2 regions of the Aeribacillus sp. FSL K6-2848 genome follow, and region 2 is predicted to be linked to the other one. Evidence: riboswitches for the same ligand, from Rfam matches in the RefSeq annotation. Region 2 holds a riboswitch; the other holds the start of a gene.
The links. Region 2 has a riboswitch for preQ1 ahead of queC (7-cyano-7-deazaguanine synthase QueC). Riboswitches for the same ligand answer to the same signal wherever they lie in the genome.
Positions count from the first base shown of each region.

Region 1: it holds a riboswitch for preQ1, as region 2 does, so the genes downstream of both, NSS70_RS11855 (QueT transporter family protein) here and queC (7-cyano-7-deazaguanine synthase QueC) in region 2, are expected to answer to the same signal.

Region 1 covers NZ_JBBOQQ010000001.1:2,467,003-2,477,484, reverse strand. The annotation lists gene NSS70_RS11860 (transposase family protein) at 1-1,078, opposite strand, end outside; gene NSS70_RS11855 (QueT transporter family protein) at 2,018-2,506, opposite strand; PreQ1 riboswitch class I at 2,516-2,560, opposite strand; gene NSS70_RS11850 (IS1380-like element ISGsp2 family transposase) at 2,762-4,135, shown strand; gene yfmF (EF-P 5-aminopentanol modification-associated protein YfmF) at 4,709-5,986, shown strand; gene yfmH (EF-P 5-aminopentanol modification-associated protein YfmH) at 5,983-7,272, shown strand; gene ymfI (elongation factor P 5-aminopentanone reductase) at 7,288-8,001, shown strand; gene NSS70_RS11830 (DUF3243 domain-containing protein) at 8,075-8,332, shown strand; gene NSS70_RS11825 (YmfK family protein) at 8,479-9,273, shown strand; gene NSS70_RS11820 (helix-turn-helix domain-containing protein) at 9,289-10,176, shown strand; gene pgsA (CDP-diacylglycerol--glycerol-3-phosphate 3-phosphatidyltransferase) at 10,231-10,482, shown strand, end outside.
Region 2 covers NZ_JBBOQQ010000001.1:1,617,990-1,628,471, forward strand. The annotation lists gene motA (flagellar motor stator protein MotA) at 1-634, opposite strand, end outside; gene NSS70_RS07970 (ATP-dependent Clp protease ATP-binding subunit) at 797-2,917, opposite strand; gene NSS70_RS07975 (YkvI family membrane protein) at 3,161-4,195, shown strand; gene NSS70_RS07980 (metallophosphoesterase family protein) at 4,228-4,965, shown strand; PreQ1 riboswitch class I at 5,339-5,382, shown strand; partial or broken gene queC (7-cyano-7-deazaguanine synthase QueC) at 5,524-6,222, shown strand; gene queD (6-carboxytetrahydropterin synthase QueD) at 6,222-6,659, shown strand; gene queE (7-carboxy-7-deazaguanine synthase QueE) at 6,659-7,387, shown strand; partial or broken gene NSS70_RS08000 (preQ(1) synthase) at 7,412-7,579, shown strand; partial or broken gene queF (preQ(1) synthase) at 7,957-8,286, shown strand; gene NSS70_RS08010 (YkvS family protein) at 8,417-8,596, opposite strand; gene NSS70_RS08015 (hypothetical protein) at 8,732-8,935, shown strand; gene NSS70_RS08020 (sigma-70 family RNA polymerase sigma factor) at 8,997-9,506, opposite strand; gene NSS70_RS08025 (spore germination protein) at 9,771-10,482, shown strand, end outside.

The DNA.
Region 1 (10,482 bases), 850 kb from region 2:
AGCGGCTTCTGCCAGCGTTCATCAGTTTCTTTGCATTGTTTTTTGTGATTTTTATATCTGTGATAAAGGTAAATTTTTGTTTTCTTTTTTCATCTTCTAATTCGCATTCGAAAACATTCACCCCAAAGCCTCTGTAATCAATATCGTTCACCCAGGTGATTTCCCCTCGCTGTTCGCTTTCACGTATCTTTACCACATTGGCTTTCTTGCCTTCCTCCTCTTCCATATTTTTTAACGCTTGAAACTCATCGGTGATGCTTTTAATACGATCTTCCTTAAAACGGAATAAGTAGTTCCAATTATTCGCCTTGCATTGTTTAAATACATTTTCGCAGGCATAAAGACTATCGGCAATCAGACAGATAGGCAGTTTTTTAAAGGTGTCTTTCAGTCTAGCAGTCAGTCGATAAAAAGCATTCAACTCACAATCTTGCTTTTCCACGTCCTCTGATTCATTTTCAATAAACTCGGAGGCCACACTTAGTACCATATTTCCCACAATTAACTTGGCTTCCAAGACATGATGCATGTAGATGGTCTTTATTTTTTCTTCACCCGTTTCCTTGTCTATGTATTTGCGCTCCCGTTTCAGGCAGTGTTCACAATGTTTTTTGTCAAAAGTAAAAATACCGGTCCCATCTATGGCAATACCCCAGTATTTCCCATTGATACGATAGGATTCAAAACACCTCTTTTTGAATAATTTCTTGATCATATCGATTCGGATCCTTTCAAGTTCTGCCGGGTTCACTCGTGCCAAAAAATCATTGATTGTGTCATAATGGGGCAGTTCTTCCAAATCTTCATTCCCCAACAATTTCCCCAAATTTTTAATGCACTCTTCCTTATTAAATTCGTTTGTCATTTCGCGCATACTTTTTAAGTTGCATGCATTTTTCAAAATAACCATCATCAAAAGGACTTCCGTGTCATAGGTAATATAGCTTTGGTGCCTTGGATCATCAATAGTTTTGAGCAATTTGTTTAAATTTTTAAAAAAGTGATTTTGTGTTTTTAGCAACTCGAATAAATAATTTACCTCTTTTTCCTTTTCACGCTTTTCCTTCCTCGTTACCATAAAAAAATCCCCCCCAAATGCCAATATATTAGGTTTTTTACATACCCTTATTATCACATATTTGGCAAAGTTTGGGTGGAATTATCTCGAAGAATTTTTACTCTTCAGGGCTGGAAAAAATAGATTGATTTCATTTGAAAAGGTTGGGGGGAGGTAAATTACAGAATGAACGATTAAGCAGTTTCTTCATTAGAAAAATCAAGAAGGGAGAAGCACTAGATTTAAAAGGGTTTTATTTTACAAGTAGCTTCTTTAAAAATATAAAAAGAGGTGGGTGCTAACCCTACCTCTCCTGCTTGTGCGCCCGGCATGGGTGTAATCTATAGGGTGAAAGTCCCGAGCTGCGAAGGCAGAAGTAGCAGTTAGCTTAACGCAAGGGTGTCCGTGGTGACGCGGAATCTGAAGGAAGCGAGCGGCAAACTTCCGGTCTGAGGAACACGAACTTCATATGAGGCTAGGTATCACTGGGTGAGTTTGCAAGACAAAACAAAGCCCTTTCTGCCGAAGGTGATACAGAGTAAATGAAGCAGATGGATGGAAGGAAAGATTACACTCTTACCCGGGGAGGTCTGGCTGGCACGCCAAGTAACCTTGGTAACCTATCTAGTGATAGATAGCTGAACAGTCAGAAGTCAGCAGAGGTCATAGTATTAGTTGGTCTAGAACAACTAAGAAGGACCGAACAATTAAGAGAGAATAGCCCTTGGCATTCAGTGAGTCATGATGAACACAGAAAACGTAGTACCTCACTTGAGGGAGGACGCGGTGAATCCCGTGGGAGACCTCTTGGAGGGTGGAGTGACCACTGGCATAAAGAGAACAGCTATTCACGGAAGTTATAAAGACTTGCGTCAATTATCTTAATTGAACCGCCGTATACGGAACCGTACGTACGGTGGTGTGAGAGGTCGGGGGTTAGTCACCCCCTCCTACTCGATATCATATTAAATCTTTAAATTTAAGACGTTTATTTATAAAGTGCATAATTGGTGCACCTATAATTAAGACGACAAATTCACCAATTGCACACGTTAACCATGCAAACCAAAATGGAATTTCATACATGATGTTTAATTCAATACCGATAATAAACATTGTGAATGTAAATAAAAATGAGTTAATCACTAATCGAAGCCAAATATTTTTCACAAACTTACAAATTAAAATGAAAATTCCAAGAGTTAAAAGTGAATGGCCTACTCCAAAATAAATATCTATCGGCCCTAATGGTGAAAATAAATTAGTGATGAATACTCCAAGCAAAATGCCTAACATATAGCGCGGATTAAAAGCGACTAAATGGTTAAACATTTCAGAAATACGAAATTGTACTTCTTTAAATGCGAACGGTGCAACTAACATCGATACTGCAAAGTAAAGTGCTGCAATAATCGCTGTCGTCGCTAAAAATTTTGTTTTACTATTCATTTTTTCAACAGCTCCTTAGTTTTTTATCGTGGGATGGTTTCGAACCACGGTGTTTATGAAACACAAGATTATATATTAATAAAATAAAAAGTAAAAGTCAATTATTTAAAATTACCAAAAAAATATAAAAAATCCAAATTTTTAAAACTCTTATAATAACCTGAATCCGTGACAAAACATCTTTACAATGGTCGCAAACCGTTGATACGATAAGGGAAAACGACGTTGACGATTCTTCATCAAGTAGGTGATGTGATGAAAGATTTCCCGATTCGGTTTGTATTGACAGATGAAGCGATTACCCCAAGTGCTGGGCTTGCTCTCGTTGGCTACTTACTCCATCGAACGAAACTGGATAAACGGGTAAACGCACTTCGGCTTCCAACGGTTCGTCGAGAAGTGCACATTTCCCATAGCGATGTCATTCGCTCGATGATTGGCTTGCTTGCCACAGGAAAAACGGATTTCGATCATATCGAAGCGTATCGTCAGGACGATATCTTTTCGGCATCGATGGGGATTCAGCACGTGCCTTCCTCTCCAACCTTGCGACAACGACTCGATCAGCTCGCTTGTCTTCCGATGACCGAAACGATTCTTTGGGAGGAGTCCATACGTCTGTTGATTCAACGACATGCCACTTTGTCCCCTTGTTGGACCAAAGGAAAGACGACATGGCTTCCCCTTGATATAGATGGTTCCCCATTTGACAACTCCGATACGAAAAAAGAAGGAGTCAGTCGAACGTATAAAGGATTTGACGGTTTTACACCGTTGTTTGCGTATGCAGGGAAGGAAGGGTATCTCGTTCATGCCGAGTTGCGTCCAGGGAAACAACATGTGCAAGACAACATGCCCTCGTTTTTAGTCACCGCTATCCGTCGAGCTCGTCAACTGACTTCATCTCGTCTGCTTGTTCGCATGGATGCAGGAAACGATGCAGAAGCGAATGTGCACGTATGCCTAAAGGAAGACGTGGACTTTGTCATCAAGCGAAACTTACGCCGAGAATCGACAGCGCTTTGGTTCCAGATCGCTTCGCAAAAGGGCAAACGTGTCGATGATGGACAAAGCGAAGGAGTACAAACCTATGAGCTATGCCTTCCACAGAAGGCAGCGATCGATGGAAACACGTATACGTACGTTCAAGTCACCCAAGTGACGGAACGGACGATGGAACGCAATGGACAGCTGATGCTCGTTCCTGATTATGAAGTGGAAAGCTATTGGGTGCGGCTCAAAGGATACGAGCATGTTCGAATGAGCGATGTGCTCGCGTTGTATCATGACCATGCGACATGCGAACAGTTTCATAGCGAACTGAAGAGCGACTTAGATTTAGAGCGGCTTCCATCTGGGAAGATGAAAACGAATGCGCTCGTGTTGGTCATGGGAGCCTTCGTTTACAATCTTCTTCGTCTGATTGGACAAGATCTATTAAGCGATCCGAGACATCCGTTGCACCACAAAGTGAAACGCCGCCGCATCAAGACGATTATTCAGACGGTGATCACGATGGCAGGGCGACTCGTCCGTCGATCACGACAGATCTGGATGAAACTGACGCGAAGGAGTGGCTATAGCGAGCCCCTACTGAACGTCTATCAGAAATGGAGAGAGGCAAGATAACGAACGAATGTTCGGGCACTGATGTCCAACGTCACTCCCTGTGCTTTTTTGTCTATTTTTTTGGTTCGTATACCTAAAAAAGAGATTTGTTCCATTTTCGGAAATAGAGATGACATAGGTCATAAGCATAAAAAGGGTTTTATGGATTATCAATCCATCAAAATTACAACAAAATCAAAGTCGATTTCAATTCATCACGGATTCAGGTTTTTAAGTATATGGTATTTTTTCACTTAAAATTGAACAATAAACTGAAACACACAAAAAAGTATTGGGCAACGATCAATAGTGTGTTTTCTCCGAGAATCTGCTAAACACTTTTTAATTCCTGCATGTTATCGTATACCCATATTTTATACATAAGAAGGATGTCATAAGTCAGCTGATCTGGCTAGAGGCATCCCTGCTTTTTGTTAAATAATTAACAGTAATTTAATTATGTAAACTTTAAATAATATTTCATTTCGTTATGATTTCCTTCAATATCCTATGATTGATATAATTACTAATAACGTGTTTTTTCATGATTGGAAACAATATCATATAGAAAGCTTTCAGCTTAGGAGGGATAGAATGGGTTTTTTACAAGAGCAAGTAAGCGAAATAAACGGGATTCAGCTGCATACCGTTTCATCAAATGCTTTTAAAACAAATTCACTCATTTTAAGGTTAAAGGCGCCGCTATCGGAAAAGGATGTAACCATTCGAGCTTTGCTTCCCCATGTTTTGCAAAGGGGTACAGCATCCTACCCATCCACAACTGAATTAAGGAAATATTTGGATGATTTGTACGGTGCAACACTGCAAGTCGATTTAGCCAAAAAGGGAGAAAACCATATCATTACGTTCCGGATGGAAATCCCGAATGAAAAATTTTTAAAAGATAAGACACCTTTATTGGAAAAAGGGATCGAATTGTTGTCCGAAGTACTTCTTTCGCCTCCTCTGCAAGAAGGGGTGTTCAATCAAAGCATTATCGAACAAGAAAAGCGGACATTAAACCAGCGCATTCAAGCGGTTTATGACGATAAAATGCGTTATGCGAATTTACGTTTAATTCAAGAAATGTGCAAAACTGAGCCGTACCGTCTGCATGTCAACGGAGAGAAAGAGCATATCGATCAAATTTCTCCTCAACAGCTGACGGATTATTATACAAACATGCTGCAGCATGATGAAGTCGATTTATTTGTGATCGGGGATATTGAAAACGAACAAGTGGCTGATATTGTCAGGAAATATTTCCGTTTAACAAAATCCAATCAACAAGCTAGGGCTGAAAGTGTTGAAAAAAAAATTGAGAAGGTTAACGAAGTTATCGAAGAACAAGACATTACCCAAGGGAAATTGAACATCGGGTACCGCACGCACACAACATATAGTGATCATGATTATTACGCATTGCAAGTGTTTAACGGCATTTTTGGGGGATTTCCGCATTCGAAGCTGTTTCTAAACGTTCGCGAAAAGAACAGTCTTGCTTATTATGCTTCCTCGAGAGTGGAAAGTCATAAAGGCTTGTTAATGGTGATGTCAGGAATTGAAATGAAGAACTACGAACGCGCTCTCACGATTATTCATGAACAAATGGAAGCGATGAAAAAGGGAGATTTTACAGATAAAGAATTGGAACAAACGAAAGCGGTGATCAAAAATCAGTTGCTGGAAACAATCGATACCCCTTACGGAATGACGGAAGTGCTGTACCACAATGTTGTTGCGAAAACAAACCGAACTATTGAAGAATGGATCGAAGGGGTAGAAAAGGTCCAAAAAGACGAAATCGTCCAGCTTGCTGAAAAAATTCAACTGGATACGGTTTATTTTTTGAAAGGGGGCGGATCTTTATGATAAAAGAAATTACATTCGATCAACTGAAAGAAACGTATTATTATAAGAAAATGGAAAATGGATTAGATGTTTATGTCCTTCCAAAACAAGGGATTCATAAAACGTATGCGACATTCACCACTAAATACGGTTCTATTGACAATAAATTCGTTCCAATTGGCAAAGAGGAAATCGTTCACGTCCCGGACGGTATTGCTCACTTTTTGGAACATAAGCTTTTTGAAAAAAAGGATGGGGACGTATTTCAACAGTTTAGTGAACAAGGGGCATCGGCCAATGCATTTACATCCTTCACGAGAACGGCATATCTTTTTTCCAGCACAGCAAATGTTGAAAAAAATTTAGAAACGTTAGTAGATTTTGTCCAAAGTCCTTATTTTACTGACCAATCCGTTGAAAAAGAAAAAGGCATTATAGGTCAAGAAATCAACATGTACCAAGACAATCCTGATTGGCGGCTTTATTTTGGACTCATCCAAAACATGTATGAAAGCCATCCAGTACGGATTGACATTGCCGGCACAATTGATTCGATAAATCAAATTACAAAAGAGCAGCTTTATGAATGCTACGAAACGTTTTACCATCCCAGCAACATGCTCCTGTTTGTGATCGGGCCTGTGCAACCGGAAAAAATTATCAAGCAAGTGGAAGAGAATCAGGCAAAAAAAGATTTTAAAAAGCCAACGAATATTGTTCGTGAACAAGTACATGAAAGAGATGAAGTGTTTAAAACGAGTGAAAAAATTTATATGAATGTCAAGTCGTCGAAATGCTTAGTTGGCTTAAAGGCAAAACATCCTTTCCGAAAAGGGGAAGAGCTGCTTACGCATGAGCTTTCCATGAATTTAATTTTAGAAATGCTTTTTGGCAAAAGCTCAAAGCTTTATTTGGAATTGTATGAAAAAGGGCTCATTGATGATACGTTCAGCTTCGATTATACAGAGGAGTACAGCTTCGGTTTTGCTATGGTCGGCGGCGATACCGACCGGCCGGATGAGCTGAGTGAATATATAAAAGAAGCTCTTATGAAAAGCAAGCAATCGTTATTTACCGATGAGCAGCTGGAAGCCGCCAAAAAGAAAAAAATCGGCTCTTTTTTAAGGGCTTTTAATTCTCCTGAATTTATCGCCAATCAATTTACCCGGTATCAATTTAACGAAATGAATCTGTTCGATGTTGTGCAAGCTTTAGAAAATGTAAACATGGACACGATTGAAGCAGTTTTAAAAGAAGCGATTGATGAAGATTATTTAACAGTTTTCCAAGTTTTGCCGAAATCATAATATTGCGGAGGGGAAATCTTGAAAACAGCGTTAGTAACTGGAGCCAGCGGAGGAATCGGAAAAGCGGTTGTAGAAAAATTGGCTCAGGAAGGATATCAAATTTATGCTCAATACTTTCGAAACATTGAACCGTTAAAAGAAGCAATGGAGTTATATGATCAGATCATTCCAGTTTATGCGGATTTGTCATCGGAAAGCGGGACGGAACAATTACTTGAAAACATTCCAACTTCTATAGATGCTCTTATTTTTGCTAACGGTATTTCCCACTACGGACTGATTCAAGATGTTTTGATGGAAGATTATCAAAAAATTATACAGCTTCATCTCACGTCGCCTTTTTTTATTACTCAAAAAGTAGTCAGTGGAATGATAAGAAAACAAAAAGGAAGCATTCTTTTCATCTCCTCTATATGGGGGCAGACAGGAGCCAGCTGTGAAGCTTTATATTCCATGGCAAAAGGGGGGCAAATTTCCTTTGTGAAAGCACTAGCGAAGGAATTAGCGCCTTCCAATATTCGCGTCAACGCCGTTGCGCCAGGCATGATCGATACAAGTATGAATGATCGATTCTCTCCTGAAGAATTGGAAGATATTAAAAACAGCATCCCCCTTGAAAGAAATGGAAAGCCTGAAGAAGTCGCGAATGTTGTTTTATTCCTTATTAGCGAGCAAGCTTCCTACATTACAGGTCAGGTGATTGCTGTCAATGGAGGATGGTACTGCTGATTCCCTCTCCCGTATAAAAACTGCATGATCAAGGGAAAATAAAAATTGATTAAACGATAAAGGAGGGGAACATATGTCAGTATTGGAAAATTGGAATCAATGGAAAGATTTTTTGGCGGATCGCCTCCAGCAAGCAGAAAGCGGCGGATTGTCCCAAGAGGTTATTTCCAATTTAGCGTATGAAATCGGTGATTATTTAGCAAAGCAAGTGGAGCCGAAAAACCCTGAAGAAAAAATTCTTCACGATCTGTGGAGTGTCGCTTCAAAAGAGGAGCAACATGCAATCGCCAACATGATGGTGAAACTTGTTCAAAATGACAGCGTCCATTAGGATGTTTTTCATTTATTACTGTCAAGTTAGGGCACTTGGTGAAATGACCAAGATGCCCTTTATTTTTTCCTTGCAATTATCCTTTCTTCTTTATCTAAAATGATTTATTATAAATTTATAGGTGTGTTATTTGGGGGTCTTTGAAGGTGGAAAAAACTGAATGGTATTTAGAATATAAAATTCAAAAAAACCGGCCGGGGCTGCTGGGAGATGTTTCGTCTTTGCTCGGTATGCTGAACATTAATATCGTTACGATTAACGGCGTTGATGATATGCGCCGCGGGATGCTTCTGCGCTGTGAAACGATTGAACAAATTAAAAGGCTTGAATCTATTCTGAATACGATGGACAACATAACAGTGACAAAATTGCGGCAGCCTAAGCTGAGAGATCGTCTTGCTGTCCGTCATGGCTTTTATATTCAACGGGATGCAGATGATAAAAAGACGTTCCGTTTTGTTCGCGATGAACTTGGTATTCTTGTTGATTTTATGGCCGAGCTCTTTAAACAAGACGGTCATAAATTAATCGGCATACGCGGAATGCCGCGTGTCGGAAAAACAGAATCGATCGTAGCGGCGAGCGTCTGTGCGAATAAAAGATGGCTTTTTCTCTCTTCAACCATGCTGAAGCAAACTGTCCGGGAAAGGCTGATTGCTGATGAATACCGGACAGATAACGTGTTTATTTTAGATGGAATCGTCACGATGAAAAGAGGCTCTGAACAGCATTTGCAATTAGTTCGGGAAGTGATGCAGCTTCCGGCAACGAAAGTCGTGGAGCATCCAGATATTTTCGTTCAGAGCTCCGAATATACTTTGGATGATTTCGACTACATTATTGAACTTAGACATCACCCTGATGAAGAAATTACGTATGACGTTGTAGAAAATAATCATCAGCCGTTTGGCCACTCAATTTATAATGGATTTGATTTTTAGAAAGGTGGGTACGTTTTGAGCGAGTTAGGTAACCATCTGAGACAAGCTAGGCTGGAAAAAAACATCTCACTCGATGACTTGCAGGAAATAACTAAAATTCAAAAGCGCTATTTAATCGGCATTGAGGAAGGAAACTACTCGATCATGCCGGGGAATTTTTATGTGCGTGCGTTTATTAAACAATACGCGGAAGCGGTTGACCTTGATCCGGATGTTTTATTTGAGCAGTATAAAAATGAAATACCAAGTACATATGATGAGATACCTGAGAAATTGTCCCGCGTTCAAACGCATAAAGAGCTTCCAAAGCCGGCTTCCAAATTTTTAGAGCTGTTGCCGAAGCTTGCCGTCATCGCTGTTATTATTTTGGTGGCGATTATCGTTTGGGTGCTTTCCCAGCGTGGAAGCACAGATGAAGGCGTTCAGACGGAGGACGATACAAAATCCGTCAAAATAGAAACCTCTGGCGTGGAGCCTGAGAAAAAAGAGCAAAATAATATTGTCGATGAAAAAGACCGTTCGGTTGAAGAAACAGAACAAGAGGAGAAAAAAGAAGAGAACGCCGAAAATGAAACGAAGCAAACATTGACGGTAAAAGAAGTAAGAGGGAAAGAAACCATATATGAATTGTCCAATGCGGACAAATTGGTGATCGATATTTCAACCAATGGGAATTCGTGGATAGAAGTGAAGAACGGAAAAGGAAAATCGTTTTTTGCAGGAATGATGCGACAAAATGAGCAGAAAACGGTTGATGTAACAGCGGAAGAAGAAGCAAAAATCGTTGTAGGCGATGCTCGATTTACGACCATTCAAGTGAATGGAGAAGCCGTTTCTTATGAAACGGACCCGAATAAAATGGTTCGGCAGGATATTATCATTTTAAATAACAAGAATGAATAAGTCATCGTACGAGATGGCTTATTCATTCTTACTTTATGCTAGTGGAGGTACAAAATGAATTTGCCAAATCGAATTACTGTATCAAGAATTATGCTAATTCCAATATTTATGATTGTGATGCTTGGCGATTTTAACTGGGGAAATTGGTCGGTCGGTGAAGAAGTTATTCCTGTCAAACATGTCGTTGGCGCCCTCATTTTTATTTTAGCTTCGACGACCGATTGGATTGATGGATATTATGCGCGCAAGCTTGGACTTGTGACAAATTTAGGAAAGTTTTTAGATCCTCTTGCCGATAAATTGCTC
Region 2 (10,482 bases):
ATTTCCTTTTCAGCTTGTTCGCAAACGGGTGCCATAAAACATATCCTGTAAAAATTCCGAGCAAAGTAGCAACGAACGCGGCGCTGATCGAATGTCCGAGCTCCTCAATATTTTCCAAATTGGCTAGTGCGGCAATCAAACCTAATACAGCTCCTAATACGCCAAGAGTCGGAGCATACGTGCCGGCCTGAGAAAAAATAGCGGCGCCTGCTTCATGCCGCTCTTCCATTGCATTGATTTCTTCTGTCATAACATCTCGGATGAACTCGGCAGACTGACCGTCCACAGCCATGCTTAAACCGGTCTTTAAAAATGGGTCATCTATTTCCTGAAGCTTAGCTTCCAGTGCCAACAATCCTTCTTTCCTTGCGATTTGCGCCCATTCAGAGAAAAGGACAATCAACTCTTGAATCGTATAAGTTTGTGTGTCTTTAAATAAGACGCGGAATAATTTCGGTACTCTTTTAATTTCATTTGTCGGAAAGGCAATAACGACCGCAGCAATCGTTCCGATGATAATAATGACGATAGCTGCCGGATTGATTAAGACGGAAAGACTGACACCTTTTAAAACCATGCCGACAATAATTGCCATAATTCCTAAAAAAATGCCGATAATTGATGTTTTGTCCATGTTCATCAAATCCTTCTTCTTTCTATATTCAATTATTATATCGACAAAGAAAGACGAAAATTTTATATTTGATAAAAAAAATAAACGACACATTCATCGGAATCGATTTTTGCGATGCTGTTCCCCAAAAAAAACTGCCCTAATGGACTGTTAGGGCAGCTGTTATGAACGAATAACGATTTCTTCATTTTCCACGTCGGCGATTAAATGATTGTGCACTTCACCGTCTAACAGGATGTCTGCAATTTTGTCTTCAATATGTTCTTGAATGACGCGGCGAAGCGGACGAGCGCCGAAGGATGGATGATAGCCGATTTCTACCAATTTTTCTTTTGCTTTTTCTGTTACGTCCAATGAAATGTTTTGTTCTTTCAACGTGTTCCGAACTTCTTCAAGCATCAAATCAACTATTTTCAAATAATCTTCTTTATCAAGCGGTTTAAATTCAATAATGGCATCGAAACGGTTTAAAAATTCAGGCTTAAAGAATGAACCGAGAGATTCAAGGATGCTTGATTCTTTTTCCACCGTGCTGTTAAAACCGACGTGAACTTGTTTTGCACCTGCTCCAGCGTTAGAGGTCATAATAATGACCGTATCTTTGAAGCTGACGGTGCGGCCTTGGCTGTCTGTCAAGCGTCCGTCTTCTAATATTTGCAAGAAAATGTGCTGTACATCTGGATGAGCTTTTTCAATTTCATCCAGCAGGATAATGCAGTAAGGATTGCGACGAACCTTTTCCGTTAATTGTCCTGCTTCTTCATGTCCGACATAGCCTGGAGGCGAGCCGATTAATTTTGAAACAGAATGTTTTTCCATATATTCACTCATATCCAAGCGAATCATGGCATCTTTTGAACCGAACAGCTCCAAAGCTAATGTTTTCGACAATTCCGTTTTTCCAACGCCAGTCGGGCCGACGAACAGGAAGGATCCGATCGGTCGGTTTTTTGCTTTCAATCCAGCGCGGCTGCGGCGAATGGCTTTTGCCACTTTCCGGACAGCATCCTCTTGGCCGATAATTTTTTTCGCCAAGTTTTCTTCTAAATGTTTCATTTTTGCTTGCTCATCCTCTTGCAGCTTGCCGACTGGTATGCCGGTTTTTTCTTCGATGATTTTTTGAATGTCTTCTACTTGAACGATTGCTTGCTGTTTGTCCTTTCCTTGTTCAAGCTGCTTTTCAAGGGCAGCTTCTTCGTCGCGAAGCTTAGCTGCAAGTTCGTATCGTTCTTCTTTTAGCGCTTTTTCTTTTTCATGGGCAATTTGTTTAAGCCGCTCGTGGATGTCTGCTTCATTAGCCGGCTCGGCTTTTAAGTTTAATCTTGAACCAGCTTCATCCATTAAATCGATGGCTTTGTCAGGCAAAAAGCGGTCTTGAATATATCGATGAGATAGTGTGACGCAAGCTTTAATCGCATCTTCTGAATATTTGACTTGATGGTATTGTTCATATTTTTCTTGAATTCCTTTTAAAATGCTGATCGCTTCTTCAATGGAAGGTTCTTTCACAATAACCGGCTGGAAGCGTCGTTCAAGGGCTGCATCTTTTTCGATTTGCCGGTATTCTTTTAGAGTTGTTGCTCCGACAACTTGAAGCTCACCGCGGGCGAGCGCTGGCTTTAATATGTTGCCGGCATCCATAGAACCTTCCGCAGAACCAGCGCCGACTAAAAGATGAATTTCATCGATAAACAGGATAATGTTTTTCCGGGCCTGCAATTCTTGAATTAGCTGCTTCATCCGCTGTTCAAATTGTCCGCGAATTCCCGTGTTGGCGACAAGTGATGAAACATCCAGCAAATAAACTTCTTTATTTTTTAATTTTTGCGGAACGTCTCCTTGAGAAATTTTTAAGGCTAGTCCTTCCACAATAGCTGTTTTCCCTACGCCTGGTTCTCCGATTAAAACCGGGTTATTTTTATTGCGTCGATTTAAAATTTCAATCACTCGTCTTACCTCATCATCGCGGCCGATGACAGGATCAATCAACCCAGCTTTTGCAGCATCCGTTAAATTTCGGCCGAATTGATCGAGGAAGCCGTTCTGTTTTCCGCCCCCTGATTTCGGTTGTGCTTGAACAGCTTGGTCAAAGCTCTCAAAAGAGTTTGGCATAAATGATTGAAATAATTCATCGAAACCGCTAAATCCGTAAAAACCACTTGGGATTTTTTGTTTATATTGTTGATAGCATTCTTGACAGAGACGCATTTCTTGTTTGTTGTGATTGATTTGTACATTTAATAAAACATTGGCTTTTCTTGCTTGGCAATTTTCACACAACATATAACATTCCTCCTTTTTGACTTTGATTAACTTTGACCAAAAGAAGAAACTTCTTTGACTTTCTTTGACCTTTTGGAATCAAAGAGACAATCTCAATCATTCAATAGTTAGATTCACTGTTTGACCTTTTCTGACTTTATTATACTTTGACCTTTTTTGACTTTCAAGTCTTTTTTACAAATTTTTTTCGTCTTTTTTTCCCTTCTTGTCCATATATTGTTGATAAAGTAAGGTGGGTGAAACATGAGCAATAAATGGGTATTGGCACTTCAAATAGCTTCTGTCTATATCGGCACTGTCATCGGTGCAGGGTTTGCAACGGGAAAAGAGATCGTTGAGTTTTTTTCAAAATACGGCGCCGGAGGAATTGTTGGAATTATTTGTTCTGCCGTTTTATTTGTTTGGCTGGGAACGAAAATGATGTTGATCGGAAGACGGATTAATGCATCTTCGTATTTGCAGTTGAACCAATTTTTGTTTGGGACGTTGTCAGCTTATGTAGTCAACGGCTTGATGTTTATGATGCTGATTGGCATCACATCGGTCATGCTGTCGGGGGCGGGGGCGATTTTTGAAGAGCAACTGTCGCTTTCAAAGCAATTTGGAATTTTTTTAACGATTGTGCTTTCCATTGCTGTGATTTCGTTTGGAGTCAAAGGGCTGTCTTCCGTCAATCTATTGGTTGTTCCGCTTTTTATTTTGTTTAGCCTGATCATCTCCATTGAAGCCATCATTAGGGGTGATTTTATCGATTTATCGTTGGATGGAGTGTTTCAACCAGTCAAATCAAGCTTTTTATATGTTTCTTTTAATCTCTCTCTTGCTCAGGCTGTACTTGTTCCGCTCGCAAACGCAATAAAGGATGAAAGCGCCATTAAATTGGGCGGAGTTGTAGGCGGTCTCGGATTAAGCTTCATTTTATTTTCCAGCTATTTCTCTCTTCTGCATTTGCCGGACGCCGGGCTTTTTGAAATCCCAATGGCTGAAATTGTCAAGCAGCTGTTTTCAGGCTTTTATTACATATACATCCTTGTTATTTTTGGAGAAATATTTTCATCGTTGATCGGTAATCTGTATGGTTTGGAACGGCAATTATCATCGGAAAAGCCTTTGGCAAAAATCGCTGGTGTCATTTTCATCCTATTATTATGTTATTTAGTCAGCCTGATAGGATACGGAAAGCTTATTTCCACGCTTTATCCGCTGTTCGGGTATATGAGCATTGCCTTTTTCATATTATTAATGTTCAAAAAAATTCCAGACGATAACAAATCATGATAAAATAGTAGGGAAATGAAGGAGGAGTTTATTTGGATAAAATCGCGGTCATTTCTGATATACATGGGAATATTCCAGCGTTGTCGTCTGTATTGAAAGATATAAGCTTGCGAAATGTAGATCGAATTTTTTGTTTAGGAGATCTTGTCGGAAAAGGACCTGAATCAAAAGAAGCGATCGATATCGTCCGCAGCTCCTGCGATTTTGTTTTAAAAGGAAACTGGGACGAGCTGATTACAAGGGAAGATGTAAACGATGTCGTTCGCTGGCATCAAAATCAGTTGTCGCAAGAAGACATAGAATATTTGCGTAGCCTCCCGTTTTCCATTGATTTTTATATGAGCGGCCGCCGGCTGCGGCTTTTTCATGCATCCCCTTTCAGCGTCTGGATAAGGGTACAGCCTTGGGATTCGATTGAAAAAAGATTGTCCATGTTTGAAAACAGCGTTGAAACCGGTTTGGGAACGAAGGAGCCGGATGTTGTCGGATACGGTGATGTTCATAATGCCTTTATACAGCATTTATCCGGCAAAACGCTTTTTAATGCAGGCAGTGTCGGTAATCCGCTGGACCTGCCCGAAGCATCCTACTGCATTTTGGAAGGCATGTTCAACTCGGAGAAAAGGGCTCCTTTTTCGATTCAGCACATACGTGTTCCATATGATATTGACCTTGCCATTCAATTAGCTAGAAAAAAAGAAATGCCGGAACTAAAAGAGTATATTCAGGAATTAACGACCTCACGCTACAGAGGCTTGGAAAAGGCATGATGCGGAGGTAAAAGTAAAATTATTGTAGGCAAAAATTAGCGCCTTCATTTAATGAGAACTCTGATTGCTCATTAAATGAAAGGGAAAGTGTGGCAGTAATATGAGAAAGTGCGGCTGCTCCTGGTAGAATGATCATGGACTACATTTAGATAAAAAATTGCCCACAAACGCTCGGCTCAATCCTGTTTTTTGAAAAAAGAAGATTTTTTTTACCAAGAGAGTACCCTGAAAAAAGTGATTTCGCTATCAAAAATAGCGATTAAAAAAGTTGCCCACAAAGTCTTGAGTGACTCCAGTCGGAGCATGCCGTTTGCATAACCAATTCTGTATGATATAATAAGATACAACTTGAATAAAAATCCGTTTCGAAAGAACGGGAGAGGTTCTAGCACACCCTCTATAAAAAACTAAGGAAAACTATATCCTTGGGATATAGTTTTTTCAATGTTTGCGAAAGGTTTAGAAGTTGAATAGATTTATGATGATTTCGAAAGGCTTCTGAACAGCTTGCTTCCGCCACTGTAGCAGAAAAAGTCAGTTTCTGTTTAAGCTAGGCAGTGTGAATGGCTTTCTTTTTTCAGAAAGGAGCGTTTTCAAATGGATAATAAGAAAGCGGTCGTTGTGTTTAGCGGAGGACAAGACAGTACAACTTGTTTGTTTTGGGCGAAGAAACAATTTGATGAGGTGACCGCTGTCACGTTTCATTATAATCAGCGGCATGCACAGGAAATTGAAGCAGCGAAAAACATTGCGAACGAAGCCGGCATACCTCATTATGTGCTGGACATGTCCTTATTAAATCAAATGGCGCCGAATGCATTAACGCGTTCAAATATGGAAATTGAACAAAAGGAAGGAGAGCTTCCCAACACTTTTGTTCCGGGGAGGAATTTAGTTTTTTTGACATTTGCCGCCATTTTGGCGAAACAACTGGGAGCGAAACATATTGTGACAGGTGTATGTGAAACGGATTTCAGCGGCTATCCTGACTGCCGGGACGTGTTCGTAAAATCCTGCAATGTAACGATTAATTTAGCGATGGAAGAGGATTTTGTGATTCACACGCCGCTTATGTGGATCAATAAAGCGGAAACGTGGAAGTTTGCCGATGAATTAGGGGTGTTCGATATCATTCGCGAAAAAACGTTGACGTGCTATAACGGCATTATTGGCGACGGATGCGGCGAATGTCCTGCTTGCTTATTGAGAAAAAGGGGATTGGAACAATATTTGGCTGAAAAAGGAGCTAATACGTGATGCTTCATCAATTTTATCCGCAAGTTTTTCATAGTTATAGTTATGAGCTGAATAAAGATATGCAAATATCTGCTGCACACTACATCCCGCATGAAAAAGCGGGGAAATGCGCCCGTGTACATGGCCACACGTATTTCGTCAATCTCACTATTTGCGGTGATCAGCTTGATGATTCAGGATTCCTTGTGAATTTTCAGCATTTAAAAAAATGGGTTCATGATCGATTTGACCATACGCTGCTCAATGACCATACGGATGTATTCAATGGTCAAAACAGCGAAGACTTTCCAACGACAGAAGTGGTTGCGCGGAAAATTTGGGAAATTGTCCAGGATCATTTAAATGTACTCCCGAATAAACCGAAATGCTTGCAGGTGTTTGTCAGAGAAACGCCGACAAGCTATGTTGTGTACCGTCCGAAAAGGGAGATGAAATAATGAAAAAAATACCGGTCATCGAGATTTTTGGACCGACCATTCAAGGGGAAGGAATGGTGATCGGACAAAAAACAATGTTTGTCCGAACGGCCGGTTGCGACTATTCATGCAGCTGGTGTGATTCAGCTTTTACGTGGAACGGTTCAGCAAAAGATGAAATTAAACAAATGACAGCAGCGGAAATTTTGGACGATCTTATTGAGCTTGGCGGCGATCGCTTCAATCACGTCACCATTTCGGGCGGAAATCCGGCATTGATTAGAGGATTGGATGAATTGATTATCCTTTTAAGGGAGCAAGGATTTCGCACTGCACTGGAGACACAGGGAAGCCGTTATCAAGATTGGTTTTTACTAATCGATGATTTAACTCTTTCTCCCAAGCCTCCTAGTTCAGGGATGAAAACGAACTTTACTGTGCTTGATGACATTATGAAGCGGCTGATCGATGGCGGACGGAAAGACAATGTTAGTCTAAAAGTTGTTGTTTTTAATGAGGAAGATTTTGATTACGCGAAAAACGTCCACCTTCGCTATCCAAATATTTCATTTTATTTGCAGCCTGGAAATGATCAAGTAAACGAACAAAATGATCACCTCCTGAGAAATCAGCTTTTAGAAAAATTAGAATGGCTGATCGAATTGACTGTTCTATCAAAAGAAATGAACGATGCTCGAGTTTTGCCGCAGCTTCATGCACTTGTTTGGGGAAACAAGCGCGGAGTGTAAATGAATAGGAAAGGATGAAAAAAGATGGCTGGAAGAAAAGATGATGAATTGAAAGATCTGACGCTGTTAGGCAACAAAAATACAAAATATTTATTTGAATACAGCCCAGAAGTGTTGGAAGTATTCGATAATAAACATCCAGACCGCGATTATTTCGTGAAGTTCAATTGTCCGGAGTTTACCAGCTTGTGTCAATAAGGGCACACTTCAGTGGCGACACTGTCGGATAAACCTTGTGAATTCAGGGGAAGAGGATAATGGAGTAAAAAGCGGAAATGGCAATTGTAATCAAATAAAAGAAAAACATGTTCTTGTCTCTTATTCCCATTATCTTTCCAACCCTGAGCCAAGCCTCAAATTTAAGGGAATCTTCTTCTTAAATTTGAGGAAGGTGCAGAGACTATCGAAATCACTCCAGCATGAAGCGAGTAAGAGTAGTGTTGGAGGAAGAGAGTAGAGTACACCAAGATGACAGCATATATTATCTTGGTGGAAGCGCAAGGGTTCTTATTCAATATCGCAGTTGAATAAGAATATGATATAGTCCACCTGTTTGTGAAAAACAGAGGCCAATCACCGGACAACCGGACTTCGCGACCATTTATATCAGCTATATTCCAGACAAAAAATGTGTGGAAAGCAAGTCGCTGAAGCTTTATTTGTTCAGCTTCCGCAACCACGGCGATTTCCATGAGGACTGTGTTAATATTATCATGAATGATTTAATCAAGATCATGGAGCCCCGCTACATCGAAGTATGGGGAAAATTTACGCCGCGCGGCGGTATTTCTATTGATCCTTATGTCAATTGGGGACGTCCTGGAACAAAATACGAGAAAATGGCGGAGTATCGTATGATGAACCATGATTTGTACCCGGAAAAAGTGGACAACCGATAAAGCAAGTCGCTTGAGGAGTTTTTTTGATAAAAGAACCTGCCGAAACTTGCGTTAATTGTAAAAAATTCTTGAAATGGCACTAAACTCTTTGATATAAGAAAAAGTAAAACGGAGCATTCAATTCTCCGTTTTACTTTCCGACAATTTTATAGTTTTTATGATTAACTACTGTTTTTTGTTCCAGATCCATTTCCCGAAAGTTTTCCATGTACGTAAGATCGACGATGACGGAATTTTCATTTACTTTTTCGACAATTCCTTTGAGACCGTCTTTAAATTCAATAACATCTCCAACTTCAGCAATTTTCATTTGTTCTCTCCTTTTTTATGGATTTTCAAATATTTTGCATGATTTCTTTAGAATTGTAAAGTTTTTTTGGACAATCGCAAAAAAATAGGTAAAAAGTTTCCATTGCTCGGTAGACTGTTTTTCATAGAAAAGGAGATGGTCGAGTTGACAAATCAAGAGATACAAGACATTTTAAACAAGCTTCGTGATGGAGAACTGGAAGAATATTGTGTATCAAAGGAAGATTTTATGGCGTTTCGCAAAGTGCTGATCGAAAGGGAAGATTTTAAACATTTTCATGGAACAGCAAAACGCGGTGGCAGCATTGTTTACCGATATACAAAAGATCCAAGAAGCTGACCGATGTCAGCTTCTTAATTTTTGGCACATCTTCCCCTTAAAAACTGCTATTAAAGACTGTTCACTGTTCTTCCCGTGCCTTTACGGCATATTTCTTCAATTTTTTTAATGCTCCTTTTCTCCAATTTTTTACTTTGTTGACTGTGACATTTAGCTCCTCTGCAATTTCCTTCTGAGTTTTTCCTTCAAAAAAATACATGGTAAACCAAATTCGTTGAGCATCTGATAAAGCGGGGGCAATCCGTTCATATAAATCTCTTGCTTCAATGTCTGTATATGGAAAAAATTCCAATTTAGCAGCTATTATGTCATTCGCATGAAGAACATGCCTTTCTTTATATGTTTGTTTTTTCCTTAATTCTGTCATGAGCGAGCCTTTTATCGTTGCATAAGCATAAGTGGCAAACCGTCCTTTCTGTTCGTCATAATTGATGCTTGCTTTCCAGAGGGCGATCGCTGCTATTTGAAAAAACTCGTCTTGGTCTGTATAAATATTTAAAGTTTTCATAATGTGAAAAATTAAAGGGCGAAAAGCAGTTAGCATCTCCTCAAATGATTGATTCTTTTCCACGTGTGCGCATCCTTTCAAAGAGCGCGCTCTTTTTTTTTCCGCGGTAATACAATCGTAAACGGTGTAAATCATTTGAGCGAATCATCATGATTTAGATGATACGCGTCCAATTGTCTGGGAAATTCAATTTTCTATATAGGAAAATACAATTATTTCGTTTCAGCCTCCTCCGTTTTCACCATTTTCCTCCTTATTTCTATAGAAGAAATTTAATTGAATAAATAAAAAGATGGCTTGAAAAAATAATGGAAAGAGGTGGGATGAATGAGCCGAATGTATAAGCAAAATTGGAAAAGAAAAGATTCAATTGAAAAATTGTTTGCTGTCTTCCGCAGTTCTACTGATTTTATTCAATATGACGTCAATACAAGCCATATCAAATATTGGATTTCATATTTTGAAACGTTAGTGGATGTAAATATATTAAATGAAAACATTTTAAAGCCGATTCACTCAAAATATTGGCAGTCATTAGAAGAACTAAAAAACATTTTACCGGTCAAAGATATTTTTTTAACCATTGATACGGATTTAATGAAGGAAAAGCTTTTGGAAGGCTTTGTTATGATTTCGCTAAGCGAATATGGATCTCCGTGCTTGCTCGTTAATGCAAAATTAAACAAAGCTAGAGAAGTTACACTCCCGGAAGTGGAATTTACGGTCATCGGTCCGAAAGAGGCGTTTGTTGAGTCCATTGAATCCAATATTAATTTAATTCGAAAACGATTGCCGATTGAAGAGCTGCGCATTCGGACTTTAAAAATTGGCAGGCTGACGCAAACGAGATTAGCGATCATCTATATAGAAGGCATAGCGGATGAGGAAAATGTATTTACGGTTTGGCAAAGAATTTCTAATATCCAAATTGATCAAGTGAATGATAGTTCGTACATTACGGAAATGATCTCTGACAATCATAATTCTCCCTTTCCTCAGCTGTTGGATACGGAAAGACCGGACCGTGTAGTTTCCATTT